DNA from 3 places in the Modicisalibacter sp. 'Wilcox' genome. Region 2 is predicted to be linked to each of the others. Evidence: predicted binding sites of a transcription regulator. Region 2 holds the regulator's gene; each other region holds the start of a gene.

Region 1 (5,618 bases), on a different contig from region 2:
CGGCAGGACATGATCGCGCACTACCTGCCAGCGTGAACAGCCCACACCGAAGGCGGCCTGGCGGATGCCATCCGGCACACTGCGTAGCGCCGTGCGGGTGGCGATGATGATCACCGGCAGCGTCATCAACGCCAGCGTCAGGCCACCCACCAGCGGCGAGGAGCGCGGCACGCCGAAGAAGTTGATGTAGACCGCCAGCCCCAGAAGACCGAAGAGAATCGACGGGACCGCGGCCAGGTTGTTGATGTTGATCTCGATGATCTGGGTAAGATGGTTGTCGGGTGCGAACTCCTCGAGATAGACCGCGGTCATCACTCCGACCGGGAAACACACAGCCATGGTCACGATCAGCGTCATCACCGTGCCCATCGCTGCCGCGGCGATCCCCGCCATTTCGGGCATCCGCGAGTCACCTGTGGTGAAGAAGGTAGTATTGAAGCGCAGCTCGGCACGCCCCTGCTCGACCAGTCGATCGACGACGCGCTTCTCCTTGGGACGAAGTTCCGAATTGTGCCCCTTTAGATACTGATCGACAGTGCTGTCGGCGATCACCCACTCCATACGCTGCGTGCCGAGCAGCTCTGGATTTTCTTCCATCCGTGATGGAATCAGGCGCAGGTAGCCACGGCTGACCAGCGAGCGCACGTCGTCGCCCACCGCCGCAGGCGGAATCTCCCGGGCCTGCTCACTGTAGTTCACCTCGATCTGAATCTGGGCCTGCTGGAAGGCGGGCAGCCCCTTGACCAGCATGTCGCCAATGAACACCACCAGGAAGGCCGCAGCGAGGATCAGCGCGCCCATCGACATCCGCTTGAGGTTGGCCGAGCGCCGATGTCGCCGCCTGAGCTGGGCGGTGATCTCGTCGAAGGATTGGCTCATGAGTGTAACGAACCTCGTCGTATCACAGAGTGTTGGTGCGGTACTTTTCGCGGAAGCGGCGAATCATCAGTACCGACACCATGTTGAGGGCCAAGGTGACCACAAACAGCACCAGCCCCAGGGCAAAGGCGGACAATGTCTCGGCGCTTTCGAACTCCTGGTCGCCGGTCAACGCAGCGACGATACGCACGGTCACCGTGGTCATGTCTTCGAGCGGGTTGGCGGTCAGGTTGGGACGCATGCCGGCAGCCATCACCACGATCATCGTCTCCCCCAGCGCACGGGAGACGGCGAGCAGCGAGGCCGAGATGATGCCCGGCAGCGACGCGGGCAGCACCACACTCTTGATAGTCTCGCTCTTGGTCATGCCCAGCGCCAGTGAACCCTCGCGCATGCTGTCGGGAACCGCGTTGATCACGTCATCGGACAGCGACGAGATGAAGGGAATGATCATGATCCCCATCACCACACCCGGCGCAAGGGCGTTATTGTAGGAAGCATCGAGGCCGAAGAAGCCGGCGAAGTCGACGATGATCGGCGCCACGGTGATCGCCGCAAAGAAGCCATAGACCACCGTGGGGATGCCGGCCAGCACCTCCAGCACCGGCTTTGCCAGGGTACGGATCCGCGGCGGCGCGAATTCGGCCATGTAGATTGCCGCGAGCAGCCCGACCGGTATCGCCACGAGCATGGCGATCAACGAAATAATGAAAGTGCCTACGAACAGCGGCACCGAGCCGAACTGGGCAACGCTCTCCACCTCGCCGCCGCGTCCGGCCGCGGCGAGGAAACTATCGCCCGGCGCCCAGGTGGTGCCGGTGAGGAAATCCCAGAGGCTCTGCATCTGGAAGAAGCGGATCGCTTCGGAAATGATCGACAACAGGATGCCGAAGGTAGTCACGATCGACACCAGGGCTGCACAGGCCAGCGCCAGGCGAATCACCCGCTCGATGGCCTGACGAGCGTGAAAATCGGGACGCACCTGCATGACCCCGACGAACAGCCCAATGGCGGCAATCACCAGGCTTGCGGCAAGCAGGTAGGGCGTGGGTATCTCAGCACCCAGCAGCAGCATGACGAAGGCACCGACGGCCCCCACCAGAATGGCCGGGCCGGCCGTGGCCAGCACCGAAAACCAGGCGTACTGATCGGGCTGGGCATACATCGCCACCCCTGCCTGGCGCGTGCGCAAAGCCTTGGCGCGCGCCACGACGAATGCGATCAGGCCGAGCACCGCCAGCACCGCACAGAACGTCAGTAAAGTCAGGTTGGACAGCATAATCGGTCTCTTGCTACGGACCCCGCCCCGTCAGCCCCGGAACCAAATGACACTTGGCCCCGGGCCTCGAGGGCCTTTCGGTATGCAAACGGGCCGACGACTCTCGTCGCCGGCCTCGCTTCTCATGGGCGACGCTGACTTACTTGAGGTCGGCCAGTTCGAGCTTCTCGTGGTTCTTTACCTGCTGGCGCTGCATCTTGCGCATGTCTTCCGGCAGCGGGATCAGACCCAGCCCCTTGAGGTAACCCATCGGCCCGATCATCTTCTCGCTCATGAACAGGTTAGCGTACTCGTACATCGCCGGCACGCTGTCGGCGTGCTGGTTCTTGATGTAGAAGAACAGCGAACGCGACACCGGATAATCGCCAGAGCTGATCGTCTCGGGCGTGGGCTCGACACCGTCGATGCTGGCACCAGTCAGGGTGTCGGAATTCTCTTCCAGATAAGAGTAACCGAAAATGCCGAAGGCATCGGTATCCTCGGCCAGACGCTGAACGATCAGGTTGTCGTTCTCTCCAGCGTCGATGTAGGCACCATCCGAGCGGATGTCAGTGTAGGCCTTGCCACCGTAGGCCTTCATGTCTTCAGAGGCGGCTTCCATCACCAGTTCCTCGAAGGCATCGCGGGTCCCGGAAGTGGTGGGCGGTCCATAGACGGAGATCTCGCGATCCGGCAGCGACGGATCAATGTCGCTCCACTTCTTGTAGGGGTTGGCAACGAGCTTGCCATCCTGCGGCACCTTGGCGGCAAGCGCCAGGAAGATCTGCTTACGAGTCAGGTTGATCGGGTCGTTGTCGCTCGATTCGGCGAAGGCAATACCGTCATAGCCGATAGTCGCCTCGGTGATATCGGTGACCCCGTTCTTCTTGCAGCGCTCGAACTCGGAGACCTTCATGGGTCGAGAGGCGTTGGTGATGTCCGGAGTGTCCTCACCGACACCGGCGCAGAACAGCTTCAAACCGCCACCAGAGCCAGTGGATTCGATAACCGGCGTTTGGTAGTCGGTGGTCGCTCCGAACTCTTCCACGACATAGCTGGCAAACGGGTAGACCGTGCTCGAGCCGACGATGCGAAGCTGCTCACGGGCCTGGGCGACACCGACTACGCCCATCACGGCGGCGGCAACGGCAGTGGTCTTCAGGATGCGGTTCATGCGGGTAACTCCTGTCGATGAGAGTGTTCAACCTTCTCTCTGCACAAGATGCCGCAGGAAGATGACAGCTTCGTGACAGCCAACGGACGTGGAACGCCTGTCCGGGAAGCCAGCATCGTTCACTCCCATCCGCGGGGCGAAACGCAAGGCCAGCGGGCTCTTCAGTGCAGCGAGGACCGGGCGGCGCCTCCAGCCCCAGGGTGGCGCCTCCAGCCCCATGAAAGCAGCCAGGTCGGGAGCGTGACAGATCATCACGGTCAAGGAAAGGCCGGACACAGATCGCGCCGCCCCCTGACTCGCTGAGCGTCATGGCGATGCCGGTGCCTGCCGCAGGGCATGGCCAGACAGTACGCGCACTCCGACGTTGCCGATCACCGAGGCACCGACCATGGTCAGCACCATGGGCCAGGCACTGGGAATCTGGAAGGCCCCCACCAGCACCCCGGCCAGCGCGCCGCAGGAGAACTGGATGCTGCCCTGCATGGCCGTCGCCGTGGCGCTCATGTGTGGAAAGTGATCGAGCATTGACGACATGGCGTTGGGACCGATCAGCCCCTGCATGCCGACAAACACCACCAGCAAAGGTACCACCGAGTAGAGTGAATCCCAGCCGAGCGCGAAGACCGCCAGCAGGACGATGCCCATGACCAACTGAATCGCCAGCCCCCAGAGCAGATTGTTCTGTGGCGAGAAATAGCGCAGCAGGCGAATATTGACGCGATTGGACGCCGACATCACCAGGATGTTGGCGCCGAAGACGAAGGGATAGGCCGCCGGTGACAGATCGAAATACTCCATGTAGAGAAACGGCGACCCGGTGATGAAGGCGAACATTCCGGCGAAGGACATCGACACCGCACAGATGTAGCCCATCGCCTCGCGGTGGGCGAGTACGCTGCGATAGTTGCCGAGCACTTGCACGAAGTTCGGCGCATCCGGGTCACGGCCATGGGTCTCCGGCAGGTAGCGGTGCAACAACCACAGCACGAAGCCCGCATAGCCGGCGAGGAAGGCGAAGATCAGCCACCAGTCCGCCAGGTAGAGCAGCGCACTACCCAGTGCCGGCGCCACCAAGGGTGCCAGCATCAAAATCATCACCATGGTCGACAGAACCTTGGCCGCCTCGCGTCCACTGAAGCAGTCGCGCACGATCGCCGCCGAGTTGACCACCGATGCCCCACCCCCCAGTGCCTGAAGGAAACGCAGCGCCCAGAGCATCTCCAGCGAATTCACTTGGGTGATCGCAAGGCTGGTCAGCAGAAAGACCACCACTCCGCCGAGCAGCACCGGGCGCCGCCCCAGCCGGTCCGACAGCGGCCCGAAGATCAACTGGCCCAGGGCGAAGCCGAACAGGAACAGGCTCACCGACAGCTCGGTCAGATGCACGCTGGCATCGACGGTCCTCGCCAGCGCCGGAATGGCGGGAAGGTAGGCATCGATCGCCAGCGGCGCAATGGCGGTATTGGCCGCCACCAGCAGGGCAATCCGTCGTGGGGTGATCGGCGACATACGTTTCCTTACGTCGGTAGTCAATCGGGTCGGGCGCACATCATAGCAGGCCCGGACGATTGTCAGGGCGATGCTGCCATATTAGCCAAACTGCAACACATCCCTGCTAGAACCGACCCGATGCCGCACCCAGAGCGGCACGAAAAGAAATCGAATCATCGCAAGGGTCATTCATGAAAACTCTCGATAATCTGTCCGTCCGCGCGACCTGGACGGCCGTGCTGGCCGTCTTCAGCCTCATGGTGCTGAGCGTCGGCGCTCTGGGCCTGTACGCTAATCACTACAGCCGCCAGACCTTCGGCACGCTCGATCAGATTCATGTCGAGCAATCCTCCGCGCTGGACCGGGCCTATATCGACATGCTGCGCGCCCGGGTGGCGATGGATCGTGCCGCCGCCCTTCTCGCCAAACCCTCCTTCGATCGCCCGGGGCCAGTCATCGAACAAGCCAAGACCCTACTCACCGGTGCCAGCCAGGCCTTCGAACACTTTCAGTCCATCCCACCGCAGCCCGGTCAGGCCAAGGCGACCGAGGCGCTCGCCAAACGTTTCCAGTCGCTGCTCAATACCGGCCTCTCCCTGCAGTTGATGAGCCTCGAGGACAGCGACGTCAGCGGTTATCAGTCGGGGCGCTCGCGGGTCAGCGCGATGAGCCAGGCATTCATGGCCAGCGCCGATGACTTTTTCACGACCTCGCGCCAGCGCGGCAACGCCCTGGTCAGTGCCTTCAACGCCATGAGTGTGCTGCTCGACATCGCCATCGCCGGCGCCCTGCTCGTCAGCCTGGTGCTGGGCGGTC
Region 2 (5,618 bases):
GCCCAGCGGCTCGGGCAGCAGGCGGGCCAGCGGCGCCCGCTCGGGGGCGATCATGGCCACGGCATGACCGCCGGCGACCAGGTCGTTGGCGTACTCGCAGCCCACCAGCCCGGCGCCGATGACGGCGACGCGCGCCGACCGCCCCAGCGCCGTCAGGGCGGCATGGAAGGCCCGGTAGTCGTCGAGGTCGTTGATGGTGAAGACCCGCCCGGCGAGTGTTGCGTCGATGGCGAAGGGCGGCTGCGGCGCGGCCCCGGTGGCCAGCACCAGGTCATCGAAGGGCAGGCGCTCGGCGCCGATGTGCAGCTCGCGGGCCACGGGATCGAGGGCGTCGACCCGGGTCCGGGGGCGCATCACCAGATTCAGGCGCTCGGCGGCATCCAGCGCCGAGTCGGCGGCCAGCGCCTCCGGCGCCAGGCCCTTGGCGAAGCCGGTGGAGAGCAGGGGCTTGGAATAGTCGTCGCCGCTGTCGGCGGTGATCAGGGTGATCGGCCGCTCGGGCTGCAGGCGGCGCAGGGCACGCGCCAGGCCGAAACCGGCCATGCCGCTGCCGATCAGGGTCAGGGATCGAGTCATGGGTCGTGGTGCCAGCGGGTCGTGGATGACGGGCCGGGACCGGGCCGGCCAGGTCGTCATGGTACACTATCGCGCCCGTTTGCCGACCCGGAGGCCGGTTTGCCCGCTTCGACACGCCCCGTGGCGATCCCCCACTGGCGCCCCGCCGCCGCCTGGCGGCCGGCGATGAGCCCGGCCTGGTGGCAGTGGCTGGCCTCGCGCGATTCGCTGACCCGGCGGCTGGGCGCGGCGATGCCGCAGCCCTTCGCCGTGCGCCTGCTCGCCCAGCGCCTGGCCCGCCCGCGCCGCGACGAGGCCCGTGCCCTCGGCGTGCCCGCCTCGCACTATGTCTGGTGTCGCGAGGTGGCGCTGTGCAGCGGCGACACGCCCTGGGTGCTCGCCCGCTCGGTGGCGCCGCTGACCAGCCTGACCGGCCAGCGGCTGGGCCAGCTCGGCGAGCGCTCGCTGGGCCACTGGCTGTTCCGCCAGCCGGATCTCGAGCGCGGACCGATCGCGATCACCCGTGGCGCGCCGCCCTTTCCGACGGCCGAGGCGCCCTGGGGACGGCGCTCGCGCTTTCGCCACGGCCGCTTCGAGGTGCTGGTCCAGGAGTTCTTCCTGACCGCCATGGCGGATGAACTGGGGCTGGCGACTCGCTAGACTGTGGCCCGATCGTTCTCGGAGGCTGTCATGCAACCCACCCCGCGTCCCGTCGGTCTGGCTCGCCTGCATCCCGCGCGCCTGCCCGCCTTCCTGCACCTGACCCGGCTCGACCGGCCGATCGGCACCTGGCTGTTGATGTGGCCGACCCTGTGGGCCCTGTGGATCGCCGCCGACGGCCTGCCCGAGCGCGCGACGCTGCTGATCTTCGTCGCCGGCGTCTACCTGATGCGCGCCGCCGGCTGCGTGATCAACGACTACGCCGACCGCCACTTCGACGGCCACGTCAAGCGCACCCGCGATCGTCCGCTGGCCACCGGGCGGATCGGTGCGGGCGAGGCCCGGGTGCTGTTCGCGGGGCTGGTCGCCGCGTCCTTCGTGCTGGTCTGCTTCACCAACGCCTTCACGGTGATGCTGTCGTTCGGCGGGGTGGCACTGGCCTTCGTCTATCCGTTCATGAAGCGCTATACCCACTGGCCGCAGGTGGTGCTCGGCGCGGCCTTCTCGTGGGCGATTCCCATGGCCTTCGGCGCCGTCCAGCAGCAGCTGCCGGCGGATGCCTGGCTGCTGTTCCTCGCCAACGTGCTGTGGACGGTGGCCTACGACACCGAATACGCCATGGTCGACCGCGACGACGACCTGAAGATCGGCATCAAGTCCACCGCCGTGCTGTTCGGCCGCCACGACAAGCTGATCATCGGTCTGCTGCAGCTGGCTACCCTGACCCTGCTGGCGGTGGTGGGCGTGCGCCAGGCGCTGAGCGGCTACTTCTGGGTCGGCCTGACGGCGATGGGGCTGATCTTCGTCTACCAGCAGTGGCTGATCCGCGACCGCTCCCGGGAACGCTGCTTCCGGGCGTTTCTCAACAACCACTGGGCGGGGCTGGTGCTGCACGCCGGCCTCGTGATGGCGCTGTGGCCCGAGGGCTGATGCGGGGCTGGCGGCCGTCCGGCACCTGTCACAAGCTTGTCATGTCCGCGCGTTGTAATCGTCATCGTCCTGTCACCGACGGATGCCTGCCGCGGGCGGTGTCCGTCACCCCACGAGGCCAGGGAAATGACATCCAAGACCGTTCTGATCGTCGATGACGAGCCCTCCATCCGCGAGATGATCGCCGTGGCGCTGGAGATGGCCGATTACCGGGTCCTGGAGGCCGACAATGCCCAGGACGCCCACGCCCTGATCGTCGACAGCCAGCCCGACCTGCTGCTGCTCGACTGGATGATGCCCGGCACCAGCGGCATCGAGCTGGCGCGGCGCCTGAAGCGCGAGGAGACCACCGCCGAGTTGCCGATCATCATGCTCACCGCCAAGAGCGAGGAGGACAACAAGATCCTCGGGCTCGAGGCCGGCGCCGACGACTACATCACCAAGCCGTTCTCGCCGCGCGAGCTGGTCGCCCGGCTCAAGGCGGTGCTGCGCCGCACCACGCCGCGGGGCGTCGAGGAGGTGGTGGAGGTCGACGGCCTGATGCTCGACCCGGCCAGCCACCGGGTATCGTCCCACGGCCAGGCGCTGGAGGTCGGCCCCACCGAGTACCGGCTGCTGCAGTTCTTCATGACCCACCCGGAGCGCGCCTATACCCGCGGCCAGTTGCTCGATCAGGTGTGGGGTGGCAACGTCTACGTCGAGGAACGCACGGTCGACGTGCATATCCGCCGCCTGCGCAAGGCACTGGGCGAGGCGCATCAGCACCTGATCCAGACCGTGCGCGGTACCGGCTATCGCTTCTCGGCGCGGGGATGAGATCACCGGCATGTACTACTGGAACAACGAGCTCTGGCGGCTGGCCTACCTGGTCGTCGGGCTGGGCCTGCTGGGCTGGGTATTCGGCAGTCTCGGCTGGGGCGTGGCCGCCGGTCTCGCCCTGTTCGTGCTCATCCACCTGCGCCACCTGCGCGAGCTCTACCAGTGGCTGAACAGTGATCCGAGCCAGGAGCCGCCGGCGGGCAGCGGCGTGTGGGGCGACCTGTTCGATCGCCTCTACCGTTACCAGAAGGTCCAGCGGCTGACCCAGCAGCGTCTGCGCGACGTGATCCACCGCATCCAGGAATCCGCCGAGGCGATGCGCGACAGCGTGGTGATGCTCGACAACCAGGGCAACATGGACTGGTGGAACAGCGCCGCCGAACGCATGCTCGGCCTGCAGGCCCGTCACGACCGCGGCCAGCCCGTCACCAACCTGCTGCGCGACCCGCGCTTCATCGACTACTTCAACGCCCGCGACTACCGCGAGCCGGTGGTGCTGCCCTCGCCGCTGCGCGACGACCTGATGCTGCAGTTCCAGATCACCCTCTACGGCGACAACGAGCGCCTGGTGATGGTGCGCGACATCACCCGCCTGCACCGTCTCGAGCAGATGCGCCGCGACTTCGTCGCCAACGTCTCCCACGAGCTGCGCACGCCGCTGACCGTGCTCACCGGCTATCTCGAGACCTACACCGAGCATGCCGACCAGCTGCCGCCGCGCTGGCAGCGCGGCCTCGGCCAGATGCAGGACCAGACCCGGCGCATGCAGAACCTGGTCGAGGACCTGCTGCTGCTGTCGCGGCTGGAAACCGATCACCAGACCGAGCGCAGCGTGCCGGTGGCCGTGGCGCCGCTGCTGGGCAGCGTGCGCGACGACGCCGCCGCCCTGGCGGGCGGCGGACGCCGGGTGCGCATCGAGACCGCCGAGTCGCGCGACCTGCTGGGGGTCGAGGCGGAGCTGCGCAGCGCGGTCTCCAACCTGGCCTTCAACGCCGTGCGCTACACCCCCGAGGACAGCACCATCACCCTGCGCTGGCGCCCCTGGCAGGACGGCGCCGCCCTCGAGGTCGAGGATGACGGCGACGGCATCGACCCGGTGCACCTCCCGCGCCTGACCGAGCGCTTCTACCGGGTCGACAAGGGGCGCAGCGCGGCCACCGGCGGCACCGGTCTGGGGCTGGCGATCGTCAAGCACGTGCTGCTGCGCCACGATGCGCGCCTGGAGATCGAGTCACGCCCCGGCGAGGGCGCGCTGTTCCGTTGCGTGTTTCCCGCCGCCCGCCTGATCCGCCGCCCCCTCGGCGAGACCGGCTCCGACACCGAGGTCACGTACCGCACCGCCGACAGCGGGCAATAGCGGGTGACGGCGGGTCGTCGCGCACGCCGCACGGCTCCGGCCGGGCAACCCGCCACCCGGGATGCTGCCCTTTACCCCATCAGGGACGCTTCGCCCGCTCGGCCGCTACCGGCAGGTCCCGGTAGTGCTGCTGCCACATCAGCACCGCCCCGGCGACCGCACCGGGCAGCAGCAGCAGGTTGAGCACCGGTACCCAGCTGGCCGCCATCACCCAGCCGCCGAAGGTCAGCGTCGGCCACCAGCGCGAGCGCAGACGGCGGCGCATCTCGACGAAACTGACCAGGTTGTTGTCCATCGGGTAGTCGAGGTAGGTGACCGCCATCATCCAGGCCGAGAAGGCCGCCCATAGAAACGGCATCACCAGGTTCAGCCCGGGCACGAAGCCGAGCAGGAAGAGCAGCGCCATGCGCGGCAGGATATAGCCCAGCTTGACCAGCTCGCGGCCCAGGGCGTCGACGGCGGCGCGGGCGAAGCCGCGATCGTCCAGCGGCGGCCGGCCGGTGACCTGGCGCTCGACCTTCTCGGCGAGAAAGCCGTAGAAGGGCGCGGCGATCAGGTTGGCGACCAGCGTGAAGGTAAAGAACACCACCACCGCGAGGCTCGCCACCAGCAGCGGCCAGATCAGCCACTCGAGCCAGTTCAGCCAGCCCGGCACCTGGCGCATTCCATAGTCGATCCAGCCGCCGAAGTTGTCGAACAGGTAGACGAGGGTGCCGACATAGAGCAGCAGGTTGGCCAGAATCGGCAGAAAGACGTAACGACGCAGCCCCGGCGAGAGCACCAGGCGCGTGCCCCGGGCCAGGGCGCTGAAGGCATTGAGCATGGTCGGAGGATTCCCGCAACGAACAACGAAACGGCCGTCGCGCAGGCGACGGCCGGGGTCGATGACGGCCCGGAGGGCCGTCGGGGATCAACCTTTACCGGTCAGCGAGGAATCGTCAAGCGCATCGATGTTGCGGTGACGGACATCCAGCCCCTTGACCAGGTAGATGACGTACTCGGCCAGGTTGTCGGCGTGGTCGCCGATACGCTCCAGGGCCCGCAGGATCCACATCACGCTGAGAATCGAGCTGATCGAGCGCGGGTCCTCCATCATGAAGGTCATCAGCGAGCGCATGGCGCTGGTGTACTCGCTGTCCACGGCGTCGTCCTCGTGGGCGACCTTCAGGGCCAGCTCGGTATCGAAGCGGGCGAATGCCGTCAGGGCATCGCGGGTCATCTTGCGCACGTGCTCGCTGATGTGGCGGACCTCGACGAAGCCGTGCACCTGGCGTCCGGATTCGGCCAGCGCGAGGGC
Region 3 (5,618 bases), on a different contig from region 2:
AGCCGTTGATCGCGTCGACGGCCTGCAACCCGGTGGACTCGGCGCCCGCGGGGCAGGACAGGATGCGCGCCAGCTTGCCGCTGTCGACGTTGTAGGCCCACAGGAAGTTGTTGACGTGGTTGCCGCTGTCCTCGCCGATGAACAGGGTGCGCAGTTCCTCGGAGAACTTGATGTTGTCGGGGTTGGCGATGCGGTCGGCATGGGCGGTGTTGCCCAGCGCGTCGGGGCTGGCCAAGTCCTCGCCGACGAGGTTGGCCGGCGGTGCCATGTGCACCGACACCCACTCGCTGTCGATGGGCTGGCCGCCGCTGTCCTTCTGGCCACCGCGCAGGGTGTGCTCGTAGACCGCACCGGCGTTCGGACCCTCGACATGGATCTCGCTGCTGCCGTCGGTCATCGTCTTGTAGATGTAGGACATGGCCGAATAGGCCTTCTTGTCCGCGGCATTGACGGTGGTGCCTTCCATCTTGGTGAAGCCCATCGAGGCACCCACCAGGGCCGCGTAGCGATGGGTTTCCAGGAAGGCCGCGGCCTTCTCCATGCCCGGCTGGAGCTTGACCCAGTTGATCTTGCCGCTGTAGGGGATGCGGGTGAAGCTGTCGTCCTTCGGGTCCTCGGTGCGGATATCCATGATATCCGACGCCTGGATGCCGTCGTCGATCAGCTTCTTGATCTCGGCGCTGTCGGCATGGCCCAGACGGATCCAGCCGATGTTGCCGGCGCCGGGGCCCTTGCCCGAGACCTGGGTCCATTTGCCCACGTACAGGGTGCCGGACGACAGATCCCGCGGCTTGTCGGCGACGAACATGAACAGGCCGCCGTTGGTGGCGTCGTCACCCATCAGCACGGTGCGCTCGTCGGGCATGACCTGAATCAGCTCGTGGGAGAGACGCCCGAGATTGTAATGCTTGACGAGGGTGCCGGTGCCGTCCGGATTGACCGTCACTTCCGGCAGGTGGCCGTAATTGTAGGGCGTGCCACTATTCTCGTCGCCGAACAGGTTCCGGCAGTAGCTCTTGAATTCATCGTCGGGGGCGGCGGCGTCCGGCTCGTACTCCTCGCTGGAGAGGTGGGTGCCCCAGGGCGACAGGCTGGCGCCGCAGGTTATCCACAGCCCGCCCACCGGCGAGGTGTCGACATTGTGATACTTGACCAGCGTCAGCTCGCCGGTTTCCGGGTTCTGGTCCAGGGTCAGCACCGCGATCGGCGAGGGCAGACGGCCGTACATCGACTCGCCGGCGCCGTCGCGGGTGGTGTATTCGAACTGCACGACGGCGAACACCGGGTTGCCGTACACGCCGTCGACCCGGGCGTTGTCGACCGTCAGCAGGCTGGTGCCGTCCGGGCAGTCGGAGAAGAACTGGCGATTGCCGGCCGAGGGGTCGAGGATCGGCCGGTTGTCGATGTCGTAGTAGCCGCCGGCGACCACCGTGCCGCCCTGACCGTCGGGCACCCGATCGCCGGTGATGAAGAACGGATGATAGGCGAGCTTGACCTGGCGGCTGCTGCCGTCGCTCATGTGAAGCTGCATGGCCGAGCCGATGGTGGTGGTCGCCATGGCGACCGGGTTGCTCAGCGAGGGCGCCGCCATGGGCAGGAAGCTGACGGAATCGAGCGTGGCCTCGGTCGCGGCGGCCGCGGAACGGCTGGCACCGAGGCCGGCAAGACCACCGGCGAGCGGCAGCAGTGGCGCGCCCGCCATGAAGCCGAGCAGACGGCGGCGATTGCTATCGACAGACTGGGTCATGGGAACGTCCTTGGTCGTCAGGCGGATCGAAGTGGCGTCGAACGACGTCGGCCTGGCCACAAGAGGCACCGACGCCATGATCGACATGACCGCATGATCCGGCACCACGATGACAGCCGGCTGACACTTTCGTGTCCGTTCGATGGCACCGGCCCGATGGAGCAGCGCCGAACCGATGCCCGGCCGGCAGGACGCCAGGCATTGGCTGAAGTCAGGCCTCGATGCGCCGCAGCAGGAACACCAGCGGCACGCTGAGCAGGTAGATCATGCCCAGCCACAGGAAGATGTCGTTGAAGGCCATCACCACCGTCTGCTCGGAGAGGCGCTGGACCAGCATGCCCACCGCGGCCTGGTGGGCGTCGGGCACCGAGCCCGCGAGCATCGCCTCGTACCTGGCGATTTCCGCCACCACCACCTCGCGGCCGGTATCGATGGCCGGCGCCAGCGCGTTCCAGTGAAAGTCCTCGCGCCAGTCGCGCAGCGTGTCGAGCAGCGCCAGCCCCACCGCCCCGCCGAGGTTGCGCATCACGTTGAACAGGCCACTGGCATTGCCCACTTCATGGGGCGGCAAGGTACCCAGCGCGATCCGCGAGGCGGGAATGATGCACAGGATCAGCCCCATGCCGCGCACCACCTGCGGCCAGAAGAACTGCCAGAACCCCGACTCCACGGTCAGGTCGGCGTTCATCATCGAGCCGATGCCCACCAGCAGCAGGCCGGCAACGAGCAGCACGCGCAGGTCCAGGCGATTGGAAAGCTGGCCGACGATCGGCGCGCAGCAGAACATGGTCAGGCCGGTGACGAACATCACCTCGCCGATCTGCAGGCTCGAGAAGTGACGCACCTGGCCGAAGAACAGCGGCATCAGGTAGACCAGCCCGTAGAGCGCGATGCCGATGATGAAGCCCAGCCCGGCGCCGAGGGCGAAGTTGCGGTTGGCGAAGGCATAGAGGTCGACGATGGGATGCTCGCGCCGCAGGGTGCGGGCGAAGAACCAGATCCCCGCCAGCACGCAGAGCAGCGTCATGACGACGATGCGATCGCTGGCGAACCAGTCGTCGCCGGGGCCCTCCTCGAGCACGAACTCCAGCGAGCCGAGAAACACCGCGATCAGCGCCAGGCCGATCCAGTCCAGACGGCGGGCGACGGCATGGTTCGCCCGGTCGATGTCGAGGAAGGTCCAGGCCGCCCAGCACACCAGCACCCCGGGGATCACGTTGGCCAAAAACAGCCAGTGCCAGCTGGCGATATCGGTCAGATAGCCGCCCACCGTGGGGCCGACCGACGGTGCCATGGTCACCACCATGCCGATCACCGCCTGCACGCTGCCCATCACCCGCCGGGGAAAGATCGAGAAGCTCACCGCCTGGGTGATGGGAATCATCGCTCCGCCGGCGAAGCCCTGGATGGCGCGCAGCACGATCAGCTGCTCGATGGAGCCGGCCAGCGCGCAGCCCAGGCTGGCCAGCGTGAAACCGGCGCAGGAGAGCGTGAAGGCCACCCGCGTCGAGAGAATGCGCATCAGCATCCCCGACAGGGGGATCATCACGATCTCGGCGATCAGGTAGGCCGTCTGCACCCAGGAGATCTCGTCCTGGCTGGCCGACAGCCCGGCCTGGATCTCGTTGAGCGAACTGGCGACGATCTGGATATCCAGGATCGCCATGAACATGCCGAACACCGCGGCGATGAAGCCGAAGCGCTGCGGCCACGGCGGCAGGTCGCTGACGCCCTGACGGGCGCCGTCGGCCGCGGCGTCGCTCACGCGCCGCTCCCGCTACGGGCCACGGAGGCCGGCTTTCCGGAGGCCGGCTTTCCGGAGGCCGGCTTTCCGGGCGTATCGGTGTCCCGGTCACGGGTGTCGATCCCCGGCACCACCGACAGCCCGCCACGTAGCCGGCCAAGGGCGTCGTCGGGGCCGGTGACACGAATCTTCACCGGCACCCGCTGGACGACCTTGTTGAAGTTGCCGGTGGCGTTGTCCTGCGGCAGCAGGCTGAACTGGGTACCGGTGGCCGGCGCCAGGCTGTCGACCACGCCGCTGAAGGTCGTGTCGGGAAAGGCATCGACATGGATCGTCACCGACTGGCCGACCCGCATCCGCGCGAGCTGGGTCTCCTTGTAGTTGGCCACCACGTAGGCCGAGTCGATGGGCACCAGCTGCATCAGCGTCAGTGACGGCTGGGCGAGCGTGCCGGCCTCGACGGTCAGGTTGCCGACCACGCCGTCGCGGGGGGCGACGATACGGGTCTTGTCGAGCTGATGACGGGCGTAGGCCAGATCGGCCCGAGCGGCGTCGCGCCTGGCCCGGGCACTGTCGACGTCGGACTCGGCGACCGCCAGCCGGCGCCGTGCCGAGGTTACCGCGGCCTGCCGCGCGGCGAGCGTCGATTTCGCGACCCGCAGGGCGGCCTGGTCGTCCTCGTGCTGCTGGCGCGAGGCATAGTTGCGCGAGGCCAGCTTCGAGGAGCGCGCCAGATGCTGCCGGGCCTGGTCGACATCGGCCCGGGCCGCCTCGACCTGCGCTCCGGCCTCGTCGATCGCCGCCTTCTGCAACGCCACCTGCCGCCGGGCCTGGGCGATCGCGGCCGTGGCCACCGCCAGCTGCGCCCGGGCCTGGCTGACCCGATCGCGATAACTGGCGTCGTCGAGGCGCACCAGCAGCTGCCCTTTCGTCACCGGCTGGTTGTCGTCGACCACTACCTCGGCGACCCGGGCGGCGAGCTCGGCGCGGATCGCCACGCTGTCGGTATGCACGTAGGCGTTGTCGGTCTCCTCGATGAAGCGACCGACCTGCCACCACTCCCAGCCCCGCCAGCCCAGCACGGCCAGCGCCACGACGGCCACCAGCACGCCCACGATCTTGCCCGTCTGCTTCATGTCGACTCCTCGGTTCGCTGCGCCCCGGCGCGGATGCCGCGCGCCTTGCGGGCCTGCCCGGGCTTCGTGGCTTCCATCGCCCGGGCCGCTGCCACATAGTGTAATGAATGCTACACTACATGACCATCGATGATCGATCCGGCCAGGAGTCCGCATGTCCGAATCCCGCCCCGGCCCGTGCGCACGGGCCTGCACCCCGCGCGGCGAGGCGCGCCGTGAACGGCTGCTCGATGCCGCCCGCGACGTCTTCCTGGAACAGGGGTATGCCGGCGCCAGCGTCAACGACGTGGTCGCGCGGGCCGGCGGGTCGCTGGCCACGCTCTACAAGCTGTTCGGCAACAAGGAAGGGTTGTTCATGGCGGCGATGGAGCGCCATATCGCCACCGCCTGGGAGGTCCTGGAGGCCGGGCGGCGCGATGCCGCCGCACCGGAGCAGGTGCTGTTCGAGCTGGGCCGGCGGATGCTGGCACTGGTCTTCGACCCCGGAGTGATCCGGCTGACGCGGGGGCTGGCCTTCGAGGCGGAGCGGGCCCCCGCGCTCGGCGAACTGTTCCTGCGCCGCGGCCCCGACCGCACCCGCCAGGATCTGGCCGACTACCTGCGCGACCAGGTGGCCGCCGGCAACCTGGCACTCGCCGACCCCCGCGAGGCCGCGGGCATGTTCATGGGCATGCTGCTCGGCGAGTGGCACATCGACGCCCTGCTGGGCCGCCACCCCGCCCCCGACGACGCCCAGTGCGCCGAACGCGCCCGCCAGTGCGTGGCCATCTTTCTGGGTGGGGCACGCCCCGCCGGGTGGCGCGACCCGGTGTGATCTCTCGGTAGTTTGTGCATCCGGCGCCTGGCCGCGGGAGCGACTTCAGTCGCGATGGACCCGCCACCGGGCCGCCGCTGTCGGGGATGAATCCCCTCCCACAAAACCCTCAATCAACCCGGCCAGCCTGACCGAAGGGCCGTGGGAGCGACTTCAGTCGCGATGACCCAGCCACGC

The links. The regulator PhoB, encoded in region 2, activates phosphate uptake and scavenging genes when phosphate is short. The targets are predictions, from matches to a motif close to TGTCATANNNNTGTCANA.
Region 1: the regulator PhoB is predicted to act here: its motif matches at 3,372-3,389, upstream of G7A98_RS07380 (PstS family phosphate ABC transporter substrate-binding protein).
Region 3: the regulator PhoB is predicted to act here: its motif matches at 1,856-1,873, upstream of G7A98_RS03800 (alkaline phosphatase PhoX).

What each region holds. Positions count from the first base shown of each region.
Region 1 covers NZ_WNXF01000006.1:64,881-70,498, forward strand. The annotation lists gene pstA (phosphate ABC transporter permease PstA) at 1-879, opposite strand, end outside; gene pstC (phosphate ABC transporter permease subunit PstC) at 902-2,158, opposite strand; gene G7A98_RS07380 (PstS family phosphate ABC transporter substrate-binding protein) at 2,298-3,311, opposite strand; gene G7A98_RS07385 (Bcr/CflA family multidrug efflux MFS transporter) at 3,618-4,820, opposite strand; gene G7A98_RS07390 (methyl-accepting chemotaxis protein) at 4,994-5,618, shown strand, end outside.
Region 2 covers NZ_WNXF01000002.1:240,268-245,885, forward strand. The annotation lists gene G7A98_RS03035 (FAD-dependent oxidoreductase) at 1-576, opposite strand, end outside; gene G7A98_RS03040 (chorismate lyase) at 676-1,215, shown strand; gene ubiA (4-hydroxybenzoate octaprenyltransferase) at 1,246-2,145, shown strand; gene phoB (phosphate regulon transcriptional regulator PhoB) at 2,272-2,961, shown strand; gene phoR (phosphate regulon sensor histidine kinase PhoR) at 2,972-4,321, shown strand; gene cysZ (sulfate transporter CysZ) at 4,401-5,144, opposite strand; gene phoU (phosphate signaling complex protein PhoU) at 5,232-5,618, opposite strand, start outside.
Region 3 covers NZ_WNXF01000003.1:85,646-91,263, reverse strand. The annotation lists gene G7A98_RS03800 (alkaline phosphatase PhoX) at 1-1,747, opposite strand, end outside; gene G7A98_RS03795 (DHA2 family efflux MFS transporter permease subunit) at 1,959-3,512, opposite strand; gene G7A98_RS03790 (HlyD family secretion protein) at 3,509-4,627, opposite strand; gene G7A98_RS03785 (TetR/AcrR family transcriptional regulator) at 4,782-5,441, shown strand.